DNA from 3 places in the Silvimonas iriomotensis genome. Region 1 is predicted to be linked to each of the others. Evidence: predicted binding sites of a transcription regulator. Region 1 holds the regulator's gene; each other region holds the start of a gene.

Region 1 (7,029 bases):
CAGCCGCGCCAGCTTGAGCATGTTTTCCAGGTGCAGGGCAGAAAAGGGCGCCTCACGCGGGACCAGCACCAGCTTCTTGCCTTCCTTGATCATGACGTCGGCCGCGCGCTCCAGCAGGTTGTCTGATACCCCCGCCGCAATCGCCGCCAGTGCGCCCATGGTGCAAGGGCACACCACCATACCGTCGCCCGGGTTGGAACCCGACGCCATCGGCGCAAACCATTCTTGCTGGCCGAACACCTTGAGCGGCGCATCTGCCGGCAGTTTGAAATGCGCGCGCAGCCAGTCGGCAAACTCGGCGGCGCGGCCAGGCCAGGTGTAGCCCAGTTCCTGGCGCGCCACGATTTGCGCTGCCTGCGTGTAAAGCACATGCACCTGGCAACCGGCCGCCAGCAAGCATTCGATCAAACGCATGCCATAAGGCAGGCCTGAGGCGCCGGTCAGGCCGACGGTGATGGTTTTCATGATGTTGCGGGTTCCTTCAACAAACGGGCGCAAATCAGGCCGTTAACAAGGCCAAAGACCAGTGCTGCGCCAAAAAAGACAGGGGCAAGGCGGATTAATCCGTTATCGGGGATCAGCCACAAACGCGCCAGCCCTAGTTGCCCGGCAATATGCGCAAAGGCGGCAATCAGCGACAGGCTGACCGGCCCGAACAGGCGTCGTGGCAGGTATTGCGCAGCGGCCAGTGCCAGCAGGCTGACCATGCCACCGCACAGGCTCAGCGCAAAACCGGGCGAGAGAAAACCGCCCAGTACCAGCGCGCCGCCAAAAATCCGCAGCAACGACACCCAGGCGGCGTCACGCCAGCCGTGGCGCCATAACACAATCAGCGTAATGATATTGGCAATGCCGGGTTTGACGCCCGGTAGCGGCGACGGGAAACCGGCCTCGACCACGCCGAGCATGATGGCCAGTGCGGCATAACGGGCAATGCGCAGATCATCTGCCCCTGCAGTCACCGTGCGTTCAGTAGCTGAGGCTGTCATAAGCGCGGGCTTTGCTGCCGGTGAGTTCAATGCTGGTACGGTTGGGCAGGCAAATGGCGGTCTGGCCGGTTTCGGTCAGCCAGCCTGCCTTGACGCAATACTGGCGCGGGCTGGGGTCGGCGGCGATGCGGGCACGGCCACGGGCGACTTCAACGGTGGTTGCGCCCAGCGGGCCGGGCACCTGCAAGGTCCGGTCCGAGGCCAGATCAAGTTCTGCAAAGAGCTTGCCGGACTGATACACGCGCACGTGCGTGGCGGCGTCGGTATTCCAGGCAAACCAGGCAAACAGCACCACCAGCGCTGCGCCCAGCGCGACGGTGAACCAGTCGCCGGGCCGCAGCAATTGCCACTCAGTTTTTGACATGCGGTTCACGGTGGCGCACCAGGACCTGGCGCTGGTTGGCAAAATGCCGGGCCAGTTGCTCGGTCAGGAAGACCGAACGATGCTGGCCACCCGTGCAGCCAATGGCCACGGTGACGTAATTGCGGTGATCGCGATCGAACTCCGGAATCCAGTGTTCCAGGAAACCGATCAGATGCGTCAGGTAGCGGCCCACGCTCTCCTGGCGTTTCAGAAAGTCGATCACGGGCTCGTCTTTACCAGTCAGCGGGCGCAACACCGGGTCGTAATGCGGGTTGGGCAGGCAGCGGGCGTCGAACACGAAGTCGGCATCCAGCGGGATACCATGCTTGAAGCCGAACGATTCAAAAATCAGCGTCAGGCGGGATTTATCCAGCCCGACGAAATCGCGCACCGAGGCCCGCAACTGATTGGCCGTGAGCGAGCTGGTATCAACCCGGTACGCGTTCAGGAGGAAGTACTCCAGGATCTCGCGTTCCTGCGCAATGGCTTCGGTGATGGTGAGGTGTTCACCCGCCAGCGGATGACTGCGGCGTGTTTCAGAGAAACGCTTGATCAGGACTTCGTCAGAGGCCTCGAGGAACAGCAAGCGCACATCAATCTTGAGTTCCAGCATCGCCGCCAGGTAGTCCGGGAATGCCGCCAGATTATGGGCACTGCGCGCATCAACGGCGATGGCGACCTTGGGGTAGCCATCTTCATCCAGCAAGGCCACGGTTTGCGGCAGGATGGGCGAGGGCAGGTTATCGACGCAGAAATAGCCCAGGTCTTCCAGTACACGCAGCGCGACACTTTTGCCTGCGCCGGACAGTCCGGAAAGCAGGATGACTTGCTGACCCTTGTGCGCCATTACTCGCCCAGCTCCATAAAGCGTTGATGGCGCTCGATGAACTCGCGGGTGGAGTCAATGCCACGCAATTGCAGAATGTAGTTACGCACGGCGGCCTCAACCAGCACCGCCAGGTTGCGACCGGCCGCCACAGGGATGACCAGCTTGCGGATCTGCACGCCGAGGATTTCCTGCGTTGCCGCCTGCATTTGCAGACGGTCGATCGGGGCGAGGGTTTCGCCCCCGGCCTTGGCCAGGTGCACGATCAGCTTGAGGGTCTTTTTGGGGCGGACGGCGGTTTCACCGAAAATGGTCCGGATATTCAGTACCCCAATCCCGCGCACTTCCAGAAAGTCGCGCAGCATGGGCGGACAGCGTCCTTCCAGGGTTTCCGGGTTGGTGCGGTAGACCTCGACCACGTCATCAGCGACAAGGCCATGGCCGCGCGAGATCAGCTCCAGCGCCAGTTCGCTTTTACCCATGGACGATTCGCCCGTCAGCAAGACGCCCACTTCAAGTACGTCCAGGAACACGCCGTGCAGATGCGTAGACACGGCCAGCGCCTTGGCCAGGTAGTAGCGCAGCACGTCCATCAGGTACGGCGATTGTTCGGTCGAAGTCAGCAGCGGCACGTGGTGACGCTCTGCCCCTTCGCGCAGGGTATCGGGCACCTGCTGGCTGTTGGCGACAATCATCAGCGCCATTTCATTGGCAAACAGGCGCTCGACCGAGTCTTTTTGCGCCTCTGGCGAGAGCCCGGCAAAGTAATTGACTTCGGCAATCCCCAACACTTGCACGCGGTTGGGGTGAATGAAATTCAAATGCCCGACCAGGGCCAGCCGCGGCTTTTGTTCGGCGGCATCGTTGGTCAGCAGATTGTTGGCGCCAGACTGGCCGGCGACCCAGGTCAGTCTGAGCTTTTCCGCGTTATCGATGAATAACTGTCTAACGGTAATCTGCGGCATACGGTTCCCAGGTGGAAATCAGCTTGAAAGCCGTGTCGACATCGCTGGCGCTGGCAAGCTGATCGCGCACGGTCTTGTCAGAGAAAAGCTGGGCCAGCTCGGACAGGATCTGCAGGTGCAGGTCAGTGGCGGCGGCCGGCACCAGCAACACAAAGATCAGTGTCACGGGTTTGCCGTCGGGCGCGTCAAAGGGCACCGGGTTTTTCAGGCGGATAAAGGCGCCGCTGGCTTCCTTGAGGCCCTTGATGCGGCCGTGCGGAATGGCCACGCCTTGCCCCAGACCGGTGGAGCCCAGTTTCTCGCGCGCAAACAGGCTGTCAAAAATGACGCTGCGCGCAATGGCGTGGCTGTTCTCGAACAGCATGCCTACCTGTTCGAATATCCGTTTTTTGCTGCCCACGTCCATATCTAGAAAGACGTTGCTGGCAGGCAGGATTCTGGAAATCAGACTCATCGTTTAGCCGGCTCGCTGACCTGGTGGGCAGCCACGCAATTGTCGCGCCGCACCATTGATAGGGTACCGCGAACGCCAAAACTGCGATCGTCGGTCCGGTTTGCATTTTCAATTCATCCTATTGTACCGCCCCAACGGCATAAACAAAAACGGGAACCCGTTTTCAGGGTTCCCGTTTGTTGCATCAAGATGCTTGGTTTATATCGAAAAAATCACTCTTCTTCGACCGTTTGCTGATGTTTGATGGCGTCCCCACGGTGATCCATCAAGCACTCTTTGTGTTTGACGATCTGCCGGTCCAGTTTATCGACAAGGAGGTCAATAGCGGCGTACATGTCCTTGTCGACTGCCTCAACATGAATGTCCTTGCCGCGCACACGCACGGTGACATCCGCTTTCTGTTGTAACTTCTCTACAGAAAGTATGGCGCTGACGTCTACTACCTGATCAAAGTGCCGCACTATCCGGTCAAGCTTGCTGGTCAGGTACGACCGCAGGGCCGGGGTCACTTCGACGTGATGTCCGCTGATGTTGAGGTTCATGGCATTCTCCTTCTGGTTGAGCCATTAAAACCAGGGGCGGCTGATGCAACCCAGCTGGCTGGATTGTTTCCAGCCGCTCCAGGCCAAGCGATTACAGGTTTTTGCGCAAGTTAACGGGTGGAACGTTCATACCCTCCCTGTATTTGGCAACGGTTCGTCGCGCAACCACGATCCCTTGCCCGGATAATGCGTCGGCAATAGCGCTGTCTGACAGCGGCCGGGTTTTGTCTTCGTTCTGGATCATCTGGCGAATCAGTGCCTTGATCGCCGTCGCCGAGCATTCGCCACCGGCTTCGGTATCGACATGACTGCCAAAGAAATATTTGAATTCCAGCAAGCCGCGCGGGCTGGCCATGTACTTCTGGGTGGTGACGCGGGAGACAGTGGACTCGTGCAGGTCGAGTTCCAGGGCGATATCGCGCAGGACCAGCGGCCGCATGGCCACTTCGCCATGCTCGAAGAACGCGCGCTGGCGCTCCACGATGGCTTGGGCGACACGCAAGATGGTCTCGAAGCGTTGTTGAACGCTCTTGACCAGCCATTTGGCTTCCTGCAGTTCGCGCGCCAGCACTCCGCCCTCGCTGCGTTGCAGGATATCTGCGTACACCTGATTGATACGCAACCGCGGCATCGCGGCTGGATTGAGTCTCACCTGCCATTGCCCCTTGATCTTTTGCACCAGTACGTCAGGTACAACGTAGCGTGGTGTCAATGCCGCCCATTGTGCTGCAGGGCGTGGATTCAGACTGGTGATCACGGTTTGCGCGGCTTTGAGGGCCGCGTCGTCACATTTCAGTAACCTTTTCAACTTAGTGTAATCACGCCCCGCCAATAAATCGAGATGCTGTCCGACGATTTGTCGGGCCAACTCGCAAGCAGGGGTGGATTCAAGCTGTCGTAACTGCAAAAACAACGCTTCCGCCGTATTGCGGGCACCCACGCCGACCGGGTCAAACTGCTTGAGCCGGGCCAGCGCGACCGCCAGATCATCAATCTCAAGTTCTAATTGAGAGACGATCTCCGGCGGGATTTGTTCCAGTAATTCTTCCAGCGAGAACGGTAAAAATCCCTCTTCGTCCACGGCGTCGATCATGAACGCCAGAGCAGCGTGATCGCGGTCCGGCAGGCGCAACACGCCGGCCTGATCAAGCAGGTATTCGCGCAGGGTCAGTTCACGGGCCACCTGGGTGGCCGGATCAAAATCGTCCTCATCGTCGCCGCCGCTGCGCGTACCGCCGCCCCATTCCATATCGTCGCCACCACCGTCGTAGCTGTCGTCGCTGGTGGTGGTGCTGTCGGTGGAATCGGTGCTGCTGGTGCTCTCGGCTGAATCGGAAGAACTGCTGCCGCCACTGTCTTGTTCAAGCAACGGATTTTCCAGCAGGTAACGTTCAATCTCGGTCTGGAAATCCAGCGTGGACAGCTGCAACAGCTTGATCGACTGTTGCAGTTGCGGGGTAAGGTTCAGTTGCTGCGACAGCCGCAGTTGCAGGGATTGCTTCATGCGGCAGGTCTGGGGGCCAGGGGCGGTGCGGCGGACATACGCGTTACATCCGGAAGTGTTCGCCCAGGTACACCTTGCGTACCTGTTCGTTGGCGATGATTTCGGCCGGGTGGCCCGAGGCCATGACCGCACCTTCTGAAATGATGTAGGCGCGATCACAAATGCCCAGCGTTTCACGCACGTTGTGATCGGTAATCAACACGCCAATACCGCGGTCACGCAGGTAGGCAATGATGCGCTGGATATCCATCACCGCGATCGGATCGACGCCGGCGAACGGTTCATCCAGCAAAATGAAGCGCGGATCAGCCGCCAGCGCCCGGGCGATTTCGGCACGGCGGCGCTCGCCACCAGACAGGCTCATGGCACCGCTATCGCGCAGGTGGGCAATGTGCAGCTCATGCAACAGCTCTTCCAGACGCTCGGCCCGGCGCGCGGCGTTTTTCTCTCTGAGTTCCAGCACGGCCAGGATGTTTTGCGCCACGGTCATCTTGCGAAAGATGGAGGCTTCCTGCGGCAGATAGCCCAGACCCAGTTGCGCGCGTTCATGCATGGGCAGACGGCTGATGTCCTGACCGTTGAGGCTGATCTGGCCGCCATCGGCCGCGACCATGCCCACGATCATGTAAAAGCTGGTGGTTTTGCCGGCGCCATTAGGGCCCAGCAAACCAACAACTTCGCCGGCATCAACGCGGATCGACACATCACGCACGACCGTGCGCTTGCGATAACGCTTCATCAGGCCAGTGGCGTTCAGGGAGGCGGTCAGCGGCTGGGTCACGGGGCCGTTGGGAGTCGGAGTGGCGCTCATTGTTTCTCGCTTGTGGTATCGCTGGCCGCAGCGGCTGCCGGCTTCGTGGCCGGGGCGCTGGCGTCCTTCTTCTTGGGCACAATGGTCACGTTGACCCGGCCTGCACCGGTTTTGTTGCTGGTGGCCGAGTACTGGTCCGTGTTGAGGTTGTAGGTGATGACATCACCGAACACCTCGTTCTGGCCCTTGCGTACCCAGGCCTTGTTGGTCAGCACCAGAAAGCCGGTTTTCTGGTTGTAGTCATAGTGCAGGGACTCGGCGTCAACCCATTCGCCATCGTCGGCTTGCTGGCGGAATTTCACCGGGCGGCCGTCGCCTTGCGAATACTGCATGCCGTCGGCATCCTGGTGCACGGTCAGTTTGTCAGAGCGCAGCGTCATGGAGCCTTGCGTCACGATCACGTTGCCCGTGTACACGCCGGTATTGGTTTTCTGGTCGTACGTGGCCGAATCGGCCTCGACCTTGAGCGGTTTCTCGCGGTCGGCGGTCGAGGCAAATGCGACAGCCATGGCCAGCGCCAGGCTGGCGAAAAGGGCGCTATTTGCTGCTGCGTGGCGCAGGGACATAAAGGGTG
Region 2 (7,029 bases), on a different contig from region 1:
ATGGTCTCCTGATCCGGCGAATTCAGATTCACCGTGAACTGGGACAGCTTTTCAAAGATCGGCGGATGATCTTCTTTCTTTTTCTTCTTTTTGGCCTGATGCGCCGGCGCTTCCTGCGCATCACCGCCGTCATCGCTGCTGCTGTTGTGCAGCAGCAAGAAGCCCACCGCACCACCGGCAATGATCAGGACCAGTACCACGCCCAGAATAATGAACAACAACAACTTGGATTTCTTTTTGGGCGCAGCTTCTTCAGCCATGGTCTTCCTCAGTGTCTGATGCAGGTTACAGCGGGCCGGTCAGGCCGGAACGATCCCGCGCGGTACGGCAATCCAGTGTGCACAGGCGTTTTGCAACGTCTGCGTCATGTCTCATTTATGCATTATTACGTGGGATTCTTACAGAATCCAGGGGTAATCCATGCAATTGACATCCGCAGCCGGGCTTTTGATCCGCCGCCAGATGCCGCCGGTGATGTACGCGCATGCCTTGGTTTTCAAGCAAACAGCGACATTGACCCAGCCTGCGCGGGTTATACCCATTATCCTGGCAGAAAACAAGCCTAAGCTTACGCGATTGCGGCGCGGTCATGGCAAACGCGTTGATGCGTGTTGCATTCAGCATGATGGCTGGCCAGCGCCCCCGCTCCTGCCATTCATGACAAGCCGTGCACCGGATACAACAAAGCCACCGGCTTGGCCCGCCCTTCACATAACAAGGCAAGCACCGATGGCAATGTCTGCAGTGACTGCGTCGTCACCGCGGTGACGACAAGATCACGCGATCAGGCCCAGAGATTCAGCCCGGAGCGCGCAACCGGAATACGCAGGGTGGTCGAGACCTGAGCCACGCTGGCCGTGCTGTTATCTGCATCGCCCGACCAGTTCGTGTTACGGCCCTGGTTACCATCAAACTGGCGCTGGGCCTGTTGCTGTTGCTGGGCTTGCTGGTTCAGTGAGTCCGATGCGACCTGAACATTGGAGAGCGTAATGCCCTGATCGGCCAGCAGTGCGGACAGGCGCGGCGTGGCAGCAGCCAGCGCTTCACGCACGTTGGCGTGTTGCGAGGTGAAAATGACGCTGGCCTGATCCTGCGACATCGACAAGCGCACTTCCATCGGGCCCAGATGCGGCGGGTTCAGTTGCATGTCCAGTTGCTGTTCTTGCTTGCCAACCATCATCGACACCCGCTGCGCCACCGCTTCGCTCCACTTGTTGTCCGTCACCGGAATATCAATCTGGTGGCTGGGGACGGTCTGCTTGCTGGCATCGGTCTGGCTGGTGCTTTGTGTGGTGTGTTGCTGCGTGCTGGCCAGTTGGGCAAGCGCAGCGGTGTCTGTGTGCTTGTCGTCATCGCTGTTGTTATCTGCGATGGCGTTTTGCAAAAGCGGCAAGAAATTGCCGTCGTCAGCGGCAATATCCGCCGTGTCCTTGCCGTTCTTGCCCGTGCTGGCTTGCAGCCCTTGCAGGATGGATTGCGTATCGGCCGTGCTCTGGGTGGCATCTGCCGTATCGCCCTGGTGGGCGGCCAGCCAGTCATTGAGCGACGACAGCGCCGAAGCGGCATTCTGGTCGCCCTTGCTGCTGGTATCGGTCGGCAAAGTCTGAACCTGCGCTTGCTGGCCCAGCATCCCTTGCAGCATGGCCAGCCAGGCCGTGGTGTTGCTGTCGGGCTGTGCGTCTTGCTTGTCTTGTGCTGCAGCGACGCGGGCCGCAGCCTTGCTGGCGGCAGTGGCGCTGTCGGTGCTGTTGTCGCTATCCTGGTTGCTGCTTTGCTGGGCCTGGTTTTGCGCCTGCTGATTCTGATCCTGATTGCTCTTTTGCGCCGACTGGCTGTTGCTGGAACTGCCGGCAGACTGTCGTGCGTCGGCCAGGGTCGCGCCAAAGTCGACACCGCTGCCATTATTGGCTTGCTGCGATGTGCCGGACTTGCTGTTGGCAGACATCTGGAACGGATTAATGGCGCTGGCGGGCATGATGCAGTCTCTGGTTCTGAAGCAATTGAAATACAGTCTGAGACCATAAAAGCAAAAGCAGTGCCAGCTTGCCTGGCTGCACTGTTAAACTCTGCAGCCGGAGCACCTCATCACGCAGTACAACGCAGATCGCCATGGCAGAAGATTCAGATCTCGAAAAAACAGAACCAGCCACGTCAAAACGACTGGAAGAAGCCCGCCAGCGCGGCCAGGTGCCGCGCTCGCAGGAGCTGGGCTCGTTTGCCATCATGATGACCGGCCTGTTGTCGATGGTGTCGCTGGGCCCGGCGCTGGCGCAGACGCTGGAAGTGATCTTCAGAAACGCCCTCACCTTTGATCACGCCACGGTCCAGGACTCATCCAGACTCTTTCTGATGCTGATGGATGACATCCACAGCGCCCTGTTTGCCGCCTTGCCTATTGCCGCCGCCTGCGCCGTGGCCGGTTTGCTCAGCCCCATGGTGCTGGGCGGCTGGCTGTTCACCACAGAAACCCTGGCCCCCAATTTCGGGCGGATGAACCCGGCCTCGGGGCTGGGCCGGCTGTTCTCGGTCCGCGCGCTGGTCGATATGACCAAGGCCATTCTCAAATCCGGCCTGATTGGCGGTGTGGCCTGCGTTGTGCTGTGGCGCGAACGCGGCGAGATGGTCCAGCTGGCCATCATGCCCGAGCGCGTCAGCTACGTTTATCTGTGGGAAATGATCCGCTACACCTTGTTGCTGGTGATCGGCGGCATGGGTTTCATTGCCGCCATTGATGTGCCCTACCAGCTGTGGGACTTCTACCGCAACCTGCGCATGACCAAAGAAGAGGTCAAGCAGGAGATGAAAGAGTCTGAAGGCGATCCGCACGTGAAGGGCCGCATCCGCCAGCTGCAGCGCGAGGCCGCCCGCCGCCGCATGATGTCGCGCATTCCCAAGGCCGACGTGGTGGTGACCAACCCGACCCATTATGCCGTTGCCCTGCAGTACAACGAACGCATGCGGGCGCCGCAGGTCGTCGCCAAGGGCGCATACCTGCTGGCCGAGCGCATTATTGATATCGCCAAAGAGAACAAGGTGACTGTGGTACGCACGCCACCTTTTGCCCGTGCGCTCTACCACCACACGGAATTGGATCAGGAGATCCCGGCCGCGCTGTATACTGCGGCTGCCGAGGTGCTGGCTTATATCTACCAGTTGAAAAACTGGCAAAGCCACGGTGGCAACCGGCCCACGCTGAACGACAAGCTGCCGGTGCCCACCGAGCTGGACCCCGAACACAACGCAAGTCCGAACGAAGACGGAAACCGCCCCTGAAATGAAATACCTGGTTAAAGCCACCCGTTACCATGTGGCGTAAATTCAATCTGAACCTGCTGGCGGTGCCGGTCCTTGTCCTGATGATTCTGGGCATGATGATCCTGCCCCTGCCGCCGCTGGTGCTGGACTTCTTCTTCACCTTCAATATCGCCATGTCCATCGTTGTGCTGATGGTGGGCTTGTATACGCGCGAACCGCTGGAATTCTCCGCATTCCCGACCGTGCTGCTGTTCACCACGCTCTTGCGCCTGGCGCTGAACGTGGCCTCGACCAAGCTGGTCCTCACGCAGGGCCATACCGGCGCCGATGCGGCCGGTAAGGTGATTGAAGCGTTCGGTCACGTGCTGATCGGTGACAACCTCACCGTCGGTATCGTTGCCTTCGTGATCCTGACCATCATTAACTTTGTGGTGATTACCAAAGGTGCCGGCCGGATTGCTGAAGTGAGCGCCCGCTTCACCCTGGATGCCATGCCCGGCAAACAGATGGCCATTGATGCCGACTTGAACGCCGGCCTGATCGGCGAAGACGAAGCACGCCGCCGCCGCCGCAACATTGCTGATGAAGCCGACTTCTTCGGCTCCATGGACGGTGCGTCCAAGTTCGTTCGTGGCGATGCCGTGGCCGGTATCCTGATCATGGTCATCAACATTGTCGGCGGCCTGATTGTGGGCATGGTCCAGCACGACATGGCATTTGCCGACGCCGGCCGCACCTACACGCTGCTGACCGTCGGTGACGGCCTGGTGGCGCAGATTCCGTCGCTGATCATCTCGATGGCGGCCGGTATCGTGGTGTCGCGCGTCGGTACTGACTCTGACCTCTCCCAGCAGTTGCTGGGTCAGTTGTTTTCGCGCCCGCAGGTGCTGTACATCACCGCCGGCGTTCTCGGCCTGATGGGCATTGTGCCTGGCATGCCGCACGTTGCTTTCCTTACGCTGGCCGCCTTGCTGGCCGGGATTGCGTACTCGCTGGAAAACCGTACCAAAAAGACCGCCCAGGCGGAAAAAGCTGCCGAGATCGCCCGTGCCAACGCCCAGGCTGCGCCGGCCGGCCCGGCGGCAGAACAGCCGCTGCAGGAAGTCAGCTGGGCCGATGTGCAACCGGTGGACCCGATCGGGCTGGAAGTGGGTTACCGCTTGATCCCGCTGGTCGACCGCAATCAGGATGGCGAGTTGCTGCGGCGGATTCGCGGCATCCGCAAAAAGATTGCGCAGGACCTGGGTTTTCTGGTGCCGGCTGTGCATATCCGCGATAACCTGGAACTCAAACCCAACCAGTACCGCATTCAGCTCAAGGGCGTGGATGTCGGCGCGGGCGAGGCGTTTGTGGGCCAGTGGCTGGCCATCAACCCCGGCAGCGCCAGCGGCCAGCTGGCCGGCACGCCAACCAAAGACCCGACCTTCGGCCTGCCGGCGGTATGGATTGAATCCACCCTGCGTGACCCCGCCCAGGCCATGGGTTACACGGTGGTCGATGCCTCAACCGTGGTCGGCACGCATATCTCCAACGTGTTGCAAAGCCACGCCGCAGAACTGCTGGGCCGCGAAGAAGTGCAGCAACTGGTTGACCATTTCGCCAAAGAAGCGCCCAAGCTGGTTGAAGATCTGGTGCCCAAGCTGGTGCCAGTTGGCACCGTCCAGAAGGTGCTGCAGAACCTGCTGGATGAAGGCATGCATATCCGCGATCTGCGCACGATTCTGGAAACGCTGGGCGAGCACATCAACCGCACCCAGGATATCGACGATCTGACCGCGGCGGTGCGCGTGGCACTGGGCCGCGCCATCATCCACCAGTTGTTCCCGGGCGAGAACGAGTTGCCGGTGATTACGCTGGAACCGCATCTGGAGAACATCCTCGTCAACGCGGCCACCGGCAAATCGCAAGGGGGTCTGGAACCGGGCCTGGCCGAGCGTTTGCTTAAACAGGCGTCCAATGTGACGGAAGAACTGGAAGCGCAGGGTTTCAATCCGGTGCTGATCACCCCGGGCAATCTGCGCCCGATGCTGAGCCGTTTCCTGCGTCGCTCCATCCCCAATTTGCGGGTGATTGCGCACAACGAAATCCCCGACACCAAGTCGATCCGCATTGTGGGTGTGCTGGGCGGCGCCTGATCGGGCTGGTCCAATCATCCACAAAAACAAAAAAAGGCCGGCGTGCATTGCACCCGGCCTTTTTGTTGCCTGAAGCGCCCCGTCAAACCAGGGTTTCTGCCTCACGCACGGCGGCCAGCAGCTGTGCCGGCTGATCAAACAGATAACGCGGTTTCTGGGCGGCCAGTTCATCAAGCGAGCCATAACCCCACAACACCCCCGCCGCAGCCAGACCATTACGGTGAGCCGCGATCAGATCCACGCCGCGGTCGCCCACCATCAGCGTATTGGCCGGAATCTTGCCGGCCGCGCGCATGGCCTCAATCTGCTGCCATTTGTGAATGCCGATATCCCCGCCATCGACGAACCGGAAGTAATCAATCAGGCCAAAGTGCACCAGGATTTTCTCGGCAAAATCAGCCCGCTTGGAGGTGCACACCGCCATGGGAATCCCCGCCGCGGCAATACCATCGAGCATGCCCGGCACGCCGCCGTACAACTGGTTTTCCAGATGTCCGTAAATGGCATAACGTTCACGATAGCGCTCGATCAGCGCCGCAATGTGTGCATCATCTTTGCTACCGGTTTCCTTGAAGAAGTTGCCGTCAATCGGCGGGCCGACGTAGCGCGACAATTCTGCCTGGCTGCGCGCGGGATAGCCGAAATGAACCAGGGCATGGTTCATGCAGTTGGCAATGCCTTCGAGGGGGTCACTCAGGGTGCCGTCGAGGTCAAACAGAATGAAATCGGGTCGCATGGCGGAGGCTCTTCACGGTCAGGAACCGAAATTATCAGGAATTTCCGATTTCTTGCACCATGAAAAAAGGCACGTTGTAGCGTGCCTTTTTTACCTACCAATATGACAACGGATTAAAGCTCAGCCATCAACCCGTTCAGACGCTTCACAAATGCCGCCGGGTCTTCCAGTTGCGCGCCTTCGGCCAGCACGGCCTGGTCGTACAGCAAGTGGGTCCAGTCATCAAAGCGCGCGCCATCCAGTTGCGCCTTGAGCTTCTTGACCAGCACGTGCTCCGGGTTCACTTCCAGAATCGGTCGGGTGGCTTTGACATCCTGGCCGGCCGATTTCAACAGACGTTCCAGGTTGGCACTCATGTCCATGTTGTCCACCACCAGACACGCCGGGCTGTCCGTCAGGCGATGCGTCACGCGCACGTCCTTGACCTTGTCACCCAGCGACGATTTCACCTTCTCGATCACGTCCTTGAATTCTTCGGCGGCGGCTTCTTGCTGCTGCTTTTCTGCTTCATCTTCAAACGCGGTCAGATCCAGTTCGCCCTTGGCCACGGATTGCAGTTGCTTGCCTTCAAACTCGGTCAGGCTGGAAACAAACCACTCGTCCACGCGATCGGACAGCAACAGGACCTCAATGCCCTTCTTGCGGAAGATTTCCAGATGCGGGCTATGCTGCGCGCCGGCAAAGGTATCGGCCGTGATGTAGAAAATCTTGTCCTGGCCTTCTTTCATGCGGCCCACGTAATCGGCCAGCGACACGCTTTGTTCCGGCGTATCGGCCAGGGTCGAGGCAAAGCGCAACAGCTTGGCAATGCGCTCTTTGTTGGCAAAGTCCTCGCCGGCGCCCTCTTTGAGCACCTTGCCGAACTCGGTCCAGAACGTCTTGTAGTCTTCCGGCTTGTTCTCG
Region 3 (7,029 bases), on a different contig from region 1:
CCGGAATGCCAGCACGGACGGTTGTGCTCCGGCATGTCCCAGCCCGGCGTCAGCCAGCCGCAACGCCACTGCTGCCAAAGCAATCCCCATGCCCGCGTTCATTTGCTGCAACACGCTGAACAGCGTCGTCGCGCCGGTCATGCGGGCCTGGGGGACATCCGCAAAACCGATGGTATTGAGCGCCGTAAACTGCATGGAGCGGCACAGGCCGCAGAAGAACAGCACCAGGCAGATGAACCACAGCGGGGTCTCTGGCTGGAACATGGCGCACAGCGCAAAGCCGATGGCTACCAGCAACCCATTGCCAACCATGACCGTGCGAAAACCCAGCCGGCGCATGATCCACGTGGTGCCCGGCTTCATGGCCAGATTGCCGGCAAACAGCGCCAGCACCAGAAAACCGGACGTGACTGCACTCCAGCCAAAGGCCAGCTGGAACATCAGTGGCAGCAAGAACGGCGCGCTGCCAATGGCGATCCGGAACAGCGACCCGCCCACTACCGTTACCCTGAACGTGGGAATGCGCAAGGCGGCAAGATCAACCAGCGGCTGGCTGACCCGGCCCATATGCCAGGCGGCTACCGCCAGCGCCACCACACCCAGCACCAGCAAACCGGCCGTGAGGACCAGATCAACCGGCTGATGGCTGGCTGCATCCAGCCCCATCATCAGCGCACTGCAACCAAGGCCACTGCTGACAAAACCCCAGAGATCGAACGCGCGTTTGCCGGCACCGCCCGGTGGCACCAGCTTGAGGGCGAACCCCAGCGCGACCAGCCCCAGCGGCACATTCAGCAGAAAAATCCAGTGCCAGGATAACCAGGTGCTGATCAAACCGCCCACCGGCGGGCCGATCACCGGGGCGACCAGACCAGGCCAGGTAATGGTGGCAATGGCGCGCACCAGTTCATGCGGCCGGGTGTTGCGCAAGACCACCAGTCGCCCTACCGGCACCATCATCGCCCCGCCCAGGCCCTGCAGCACCCGTGCAGCGATAAATTGCGCCAGGCTGGTGCACAGTCCGCACAGCAAGGATGCAAAGGTGAACAGCAAAATGGCCGCACCAAATACCCGGCGCGGCCCGAAGCGGTCTGCCAGCCAGCCGCTGAGCGGAATGAACACCGCCAGCGCCAGCATATAGGCGCTCATCCCGGCCGATAACCGCGCCGGTGCCACGCCAAAGCTGACGGCCATTTGCGGCAAGGCCGTGGTGATGACCGTGGCGTCCAGGTTTTCCATAAAAAACGCCGCCGCCACCAGGAAGGGAACCCAGCGCGCGGCCGCGTTATGGGCGGTTTGCGGACTCACGCAATCGCCCCGCCACCATCCACCAGCACGGTCGAGCCCGTCGCAAACGGTGTGCCTGCCAGATAGAGCACCGCATTGGCGATATCCTGCGGCTGCCCGACCCGTTTTGCCGGCAGGTGGTCTGCCGTTTTGGCAAACACTTGCTCACGGTCTGCCTCTGGCAGCTTGTCCCACAGCGGCGTGACGATCACGCCAGGGGATACCGTGTTGACGCGCACCGGCGAAAGTTCCAGCGCCAGGCCACGCGCCAGCGATTCAATCGCCGCGTTGATGGCGCCTTGCAGAACCGAGTTTTTGCTAGGGCGCACCGACAAAAAGCCCGACACAAAAGTCAGCGAAGCACCCGGAGCAAACCGCGCAGCGCGGGCAATGCGGTAGGCGCCCCAGAATTTGCTGTCCATGGCGCGGTAAGCGTCTTCCAGCGCCAGCTTGCCTACCGGCCCGGTCGGGGTTTGCGCGGCGGAAATCACAATGTGATCCCAGGGCTCGGCATGGGCAAAAAAAGCCTCGATGGCAGCGTTGTCGGTGGCATCCAGCGCAACGGAGGTCACCTCGCCCTCAATCTGGCCAGCGGCCTGGGCCAGCTTGTCGGCAGAGCGCGAAGCGATGGTGACGCGGGCACCTGCTGCGGCAAAAGACTGCGCCACCGCCAGACCGATACCAGAACTGCCACCCACCACCAGAACCCGTTGCTGCGCAAAATGTTGCAAGGTTGTCATGATCATCTCCTGTGAACTGCGTTGGTATGCTGCGCAGTGTAGGCCTTATGGCTGGCGACGATAATCTGGCCAGAAACGGAAAGACTTTTCTGTCCTGTTTGATAATGATCCAGTTTCCCGACGTGTTCCGGCACCTGCGCAGCTTGCCGCTGCCACCGGTTGGGCGGACAATCTCTCCCTCGACTCGGGGTGCTTTTGCACAAGCAAAGGCTGAGAGATACCCGTTACCTGATCCGGATAATGCTGGCGTAGGGAAGTCTTATGGCTCCCTGTCTGCGCGTCATCCGCTGCCTACAAGGAGCCTTCCAGGATGCCCTCTTCCGCCCCTACCCCTTTGCCACTGGCCACACTGGCCCAGGAACTGACGCGTTTTCGCGCCACCCGGCCGCTGGTCCACGTGCTGACCAATGAAGTGGTGCAGGAAATTACCGCCAATGTCTTGCTGGCGGCGGGCGCAGCGCCGGCCATGATCGTGGCGCAAGAAGAAGTCCCCGCCTTCGCCGCGATCGCCGGCGCTGTGCTGATCAATGTTGGCACATTGCACAGCGTACGCCTTGCCGCCATGGAACAAGCCGTCAATGCCGCCAACGCAGCCGGCGTGCCATGGACGCTCGACCCCGTTGCCGTGGGCGCACTCAAATACCGCACCGACTTTTGCCGTGAGCTGATCCGCCAGAAACCCGCCGCCATTCGCGGCAATGCCTCCGAGATCATGGCCCTGGCCGGTGCCGGCATGGGCGGCCGCGGTGTCGATAGCACATCTGGCTCTGATGCCGCACTGGATGCCGCCCGCTTTCTGGCGCATGAAACCGGCGCCATTGTCGCCGTGACAGGCGAGACCGATTACATCACCGATGGCAAAACCACGCTGGCCACGCCCTGGGGACACCCGATCATGACGCAGGTGGTCGGCACCGGTTGTGCGCTTTCGGCGCTGGTTGCGGCCTTTACCGCCGGCGCCCGCAACCGCCTGGACGCGGTGGCCAGTGCGTGCGCCATGGCTGGCATGGCGGGCCAGCATGCGCAAAAACACAGTCAGGGCCCGGGTTCGTTCAAGGCCGCGTTTCTGGATGCGCTGTATCACATCCAGCCGGATAACCTGGCGGAGATCAGTGCGTGAACCCGGTTGATCTGACGCTTTACCTGGTGCTGGACCCCGACCTGTGCGGCGGTCTTGAGAACATGGTCCAGACCGCCCGCAGCGCCGCGCAAAACGGTGCGACCGTGGTGCAATTGCGCGCGCCCGACCAGAAAAAACGCTGGTGGCTGGACGCCGCACAACAACTCAAGGCCGCACTGGACCCATTGGGCGTGCCGCTGATCATCAACGACCATATTGATATTGCGCTGGCGGTAGATGCCGCTGGCGTGCACGTGGGGCAATCAGACCTGCCGCCGGCAGCCGTGCGCCAACTGATCGGGCCGCACAAGATTCTGGGGCTTTCTACCAGCAATGCCGCGCAACTGGCAGCCGTGCCGCTGGATCTGGTCGACTACATCGGCGTCGGCCCGGTTTACCCCACCGGCACCAAGCTCGATGCCTCACCCGTGATCGGGCTGGATGAATTTGCGCAACTGATGCGCGCCAAAACATTGCCAGCCGTGGCCATTGGCGGCATCAAGCACGGCACCGCCGCCCCGCTGATCGCCGCGGGCGTGGAAGGCGTGGCGGTGGTTTCAGCCATTTGCGGCCAGGCCGATCCGGCCCTCGCCACCCGCCAGTTACTCAATGAAATTACCGGAGCACGTTCATGATTGCCCACGCTTTAACCATTGCCGGTTCTGACTCTGGCGGCGGCGCCGGTATCCAGGCTGACCTGAAAACCTTTTCTGCGCTGGGCGCGTACGGCATGAGCGTACTGACCGCACTGACCGCACAAAACACCACCGGCGTCAGCGCCGTGCACCCGGTGCCACCGGCATTTGTCACCGCGCAGATGGATGCCGTGTTCAGCGACATCCGGGTTGATGCAGTAAAGCTGGGCATGCTGGCCACCGCGCCCATCATTGAAGCCGTCGCCGCTGGTCTGGCCCGCTACCAGCCCACCCACGTTGTGCTTGATACCGTGATGATCGCCAAGGGCGGCCACCCGCTACTGGCCGCCGACGCCGTCAGCGCCATCCGCGAACGCCTGTTACCGCTCTCCTCCCTGATTACACCCAATTTGCCGGAAGCCGCCGCATTGCTGGATTGTGAAGTCGCCACCACCGAAGAGGAAATGCGCCGTCAGGGCCATGCGCTGATCGCGGGCGGTGCCAAAGCAGTGTTGATGAAAGGCGGCCACCTGGGCGGCAGCGAGAGCCCGGACTGGCTGATCACCGTGCAGTCGGAAACCCGCTTTGCCAACCCGCGCATTGCCACCCGCAACACGCACGGCACCGGTTGCACTTTGTCTGCCGCGCTGGCAGCCTTGCGCCCGCAGCATGACAACTGGGTAGATACCGTCGCCGCCGCCCGCGCCTGGCTGCAAGAGGCGCTCAAGGCGGCAGACCGGCTGGATGTGGGCCACGGCATCGGCCCGGTGCATCACTTTCACGCCTGGTGGTAAGCAGCACGTTGATCTGACTGCGTTCGTTTGCGGTCTACACTGGCACGGCGGGCGGCGCAGCGCGAGATTCGCCGCACGTCTGGCCGGTTTTTTGCTTGAATCACTTCTGCAACCAACCCCGATTCAGCGGATTCAATGCTTCGTATCCTGCTTGTTACCGACACCGCCAAACCGATTGGCGAGCTGCGCGAAACCTTGCTGCAACAGGGTTACGACGTGCTCACCGACGTGGCCAGTTCGACTGCCTTGCTCGGCAGCGTCGAGCGCCAGCGGCCGGATGTCGTCATCATTGATACCGAAAGCCCCTCGCGCGATACGCTGGAGCAATTGTCGGTCATGAACGCCCTGGCACCGCGCCCGGTGGTGATGTTCACGCACGACTCAGACCAGCAACTGATCCGCGCCGCCGTGGGCGCCGGCGTCACCACCTATGTGGTCGACGGGCTCGATGCCGACAAGTTGTCACCGATTATTGAAGTGGCCATGGTGCGCTTTGCCGCAGACGACAAACTGCGCCAGCGCCTTGCCAAGGTGGAACAGCAACTGGCCGATCGCAAACTGATCGATCGGGCCAAGGGCTTGTTGATGGACAAACGCGGCATGACAGAAGCGGCCGCGTTTGAAATGCTGCGCACCCAAGCCATGAAACAGGGCGTGACGCTGGCGGAAATGGCCCGCCAGATCATCGCCATGGCCGATCTGCTCGGCTGACGGAGAAACCGGATGTCCTCGCTTTTCAGTACCGCCCCCGCCTTTGCCGCCCCGGAGAAAACCCGTTTGCGCCTGGGTTTTGTGCCGCTGACCGATTGCGCCCCGCTGGTGGTGGCGCATACCCGGCAACTGGGCCAGCGCTACGGGCTGGAACTGGAACTGGTCCGGCAATCGTCCTGGGCGGCGGTGCGTGACAAGCTGATCAGTGGCGAACTGGATGCCGCGCATACGCTGTACGGCCTGGTGTATGGCGTGGAACTGGGCATTGGCGGCCCGCAAGCCGATATGGCCGTGCTGATGACGCTGAACCAGAACGGCCAGGCCATTACGGTTTCCAGCCAGCTGGCCGGTTTGCTTAAAAGTGGCCGCACCCTGCGCCAGATTGTCGATACCGCCAGCAAGCCCTTGATGTTTGCCCAGACCTTCCCCACCGGCACCCATGCCATGTGGCTGTATAACTGGCTGGCACGCGAAGGCATCGACCCCATGCGGGAGATCCGCAGTGTGGTCATCGCCCCGCCGGAAATGACCGACGCCATGGCCAGCGGCCTGCTGGATGGCTTTTGTGCGGGCGAGCCCTGGAATGCCAAAGCCGAAGCCGAAGGCGTTGGCCGCACCTTGCTGGCGACGAGCGAAATCTGGCCCGATCACCCGGAAAAAGTCCTGGCCTGCCGACGCGACTTTGCCGCGCTCTACCCCAATACGGCCAAAGCGCTGATCGCCACGCTGCTGGATGCCTGCCAGTGGCTGGATAACCCCGCACACCGGCGTGAATGCGCGCAAACGCTGGCGCAGCCTGAGTACGTCGGCTGCCCGGCAGAATGGATCACGCCGCGTTTTCTGGGCGACTACGGCGCGCTGGCCCAGCCGCCCGGCTTGCGTTTTTTTGGCGATGGCACGGTCAACTATCCCAAAGTGGCCGACGGCGCCTGGTTTGTGCAGCAGTACCAGCGCTGGGGTTTGCTGACCCGCAGCGAGGTCGATCCGGAAGCCGTCGCCTTGCAAGTCAACCAGAGCGCACTGTATGCCGAGGTCGCCGCGCGCAAGGGTATCAGCGCGCCCTTGTAATGCACTTGGCCAGTGCACCGCCCACGTTTGCTTACGCTTGATGCACCGCAACGCAGCACGCCCATGGCTGCGTTGCAGCACGCCTCCACCGGCCGCCAGGCCGCGTCGCCACACACTTTCCGCACTTTTTTCATGACCGCAGCATGATCTGGCACGCCGCTTGCTACATCACCCTTGCCCCCGTGCAATGGCGTGCGGCGGGTCTGTAGTGCACCGGATTACTTCATCGGGTTAGCGGCCAACGACGGCAAGCAACCTGCGGACAACGGCGTCCCTTCCCTCTTTCAAAGAGCGGAACGGACGCCGTTTTTGTTTTTCAGCCACACACCTGCCCACACGCCTGGATACACAGACGGCAAGGCATCTGGAGATACGCACATGGATCGTAGTTTCTGGCGTTCTGGTCATACCCCCACGCTGCTTGCAGCTTTTCTGTATTTCGATCTGAGTTTCATGGTCTGGTACCTTTTGGGCCCCTTGCAGATCCAGATTGCCCAAACGCTGCATCTGACCACCCAGCAACGCGGCCTGATGGTGGCCACGCCGATTCTGGCCGGCGCGGTATTGCGGGTGGTGATGGGCGTGTTGAGCGACCGTATCGGTGCCAAACGCGCCGGTCTGATTGGCCAGCTGATTGTGATCGCCGCCCTCCTGACCGCGTGGCAACTGGGCTT

Evidence for each region. Region 1 encodes sigma-54, which starts transcription at its own class of promoters, with help from an activator protein. Its sites were predicted from a motif close to CTGGCACGCTTCATGCTT; they were not measured.
Region 2: IEX57_RS07830 (flagellar hook-length control protein FliK) is a predicted target of sigma-54. The motif match lies at 2,025-2,042, and genes of this name have one in related genera.
Region 3: IEX57_RS06405 (ANTAR domain-containing response regulator) is a predicted target of sigma-54. The motif match lies at 4,656-4,673, and genes of this name have one in related genera.

What each region holds. Positions count from the first base shown of each region.
Region 1 is NZ_BMLX01000006.1:127,235-134,263, reverse strand. It holds gene IEX57_RS17685 (flavin prenyltransferase UbiX) at 1-465, opposite strand, end outside; gene IEX57_RS17680 (Gx transporter family protein) at 462-989, opposite strand; gene IEX57_RS17675 (NusG domain II-containing protein) at 970-1,353, opposite strand; gene rapZ (RNase adapter RapZ) at 1,340-2,200, opposite strand; gene hprK (HPr(Ser) kinase/phosphatase) at 2,200-3,144, opposite strand; gene ptsN (PTS IIA-like nitrogen regulatory protein PtsN) at 3,125-3,598, opposite strand; gene hpf (ribosome hibernation-promoting factor, HPF/YfiA family) at 3,811-4,140, opposite strand; gene IEX57_RS17650 (RNA polymerase factor sigma-54) at 4,232-5,644, opposite strand; gene lptB (LPS export ABC transporter ATP-binding protein) at 5,688-6,455, opposite strand; gene lptA (lipopolysaccharide transport periplasmic protein LptA) at 6,452-6,964, opposite strand; gene lptC (LPS export ABC transporter periplasmic protein LptC) at 6,993-7,029, opposite strand, start outside.
Region 2 is NZ_BMLX01000002.1:287,059-294,087, forward strand. It holds gene IEX57_RS07825 (flagellar basal body-associated FliL family protein) at 1-260, opposite strand, end outside; gene IEX57_RS07830 (flagellar hook-length control protein FliK) at 785-1,975, opposite strand; gene flhB (flagellar biosynthesis protein FlhB) at 2,110-3,273, shown strand; gene flhA (flagellar biosynthesis protein FlhA) at 3,306-5,390, shown strand; gene IEX57_RS07845 (HAD family hydrolase) at 5,473-6,126, opposite strand; gene htpG (molecular chaperone HtpG) at 6,240-7,029, opposite strand, start outside.
Region 3 is NZ_BMLX01000001.1:1,423,575-1,430,603, forward strand. It holds gene IEX57_RS06380 (MFS transporter) at 1-1,308, opposite strand, end outside; gene IEX57_RS06385 (SDR family oxidoreductase) at 1,305-2,027, opposite strand; TPP riboswitch at 2,203-2,299, shown strand; gene thiM (hydroxyethylthiazole kinase) at 2,338-3,147, shown strand; gene thiE (thiamine phosphate synthase) at 3,144-3,782, shown strand; gene thiD (bifunctional hydroxymethylpyrimidine kinase/phosphomethylpyrimidine kinase) at 3,779-4,576, shown strand; gene IEX57_RS06405 (ANTAR domain-containing response regulator) at 4,712-5,287, shown strand; gene IEX57_RS06410 (CmpA/NrtA family ABC transporter substrate-binding protein) at 5,300-6,355, shown strand; gene IEX57_RS06415 (nitrate/nitrite transporter) at 6,734-7,029, shown strand, end outside.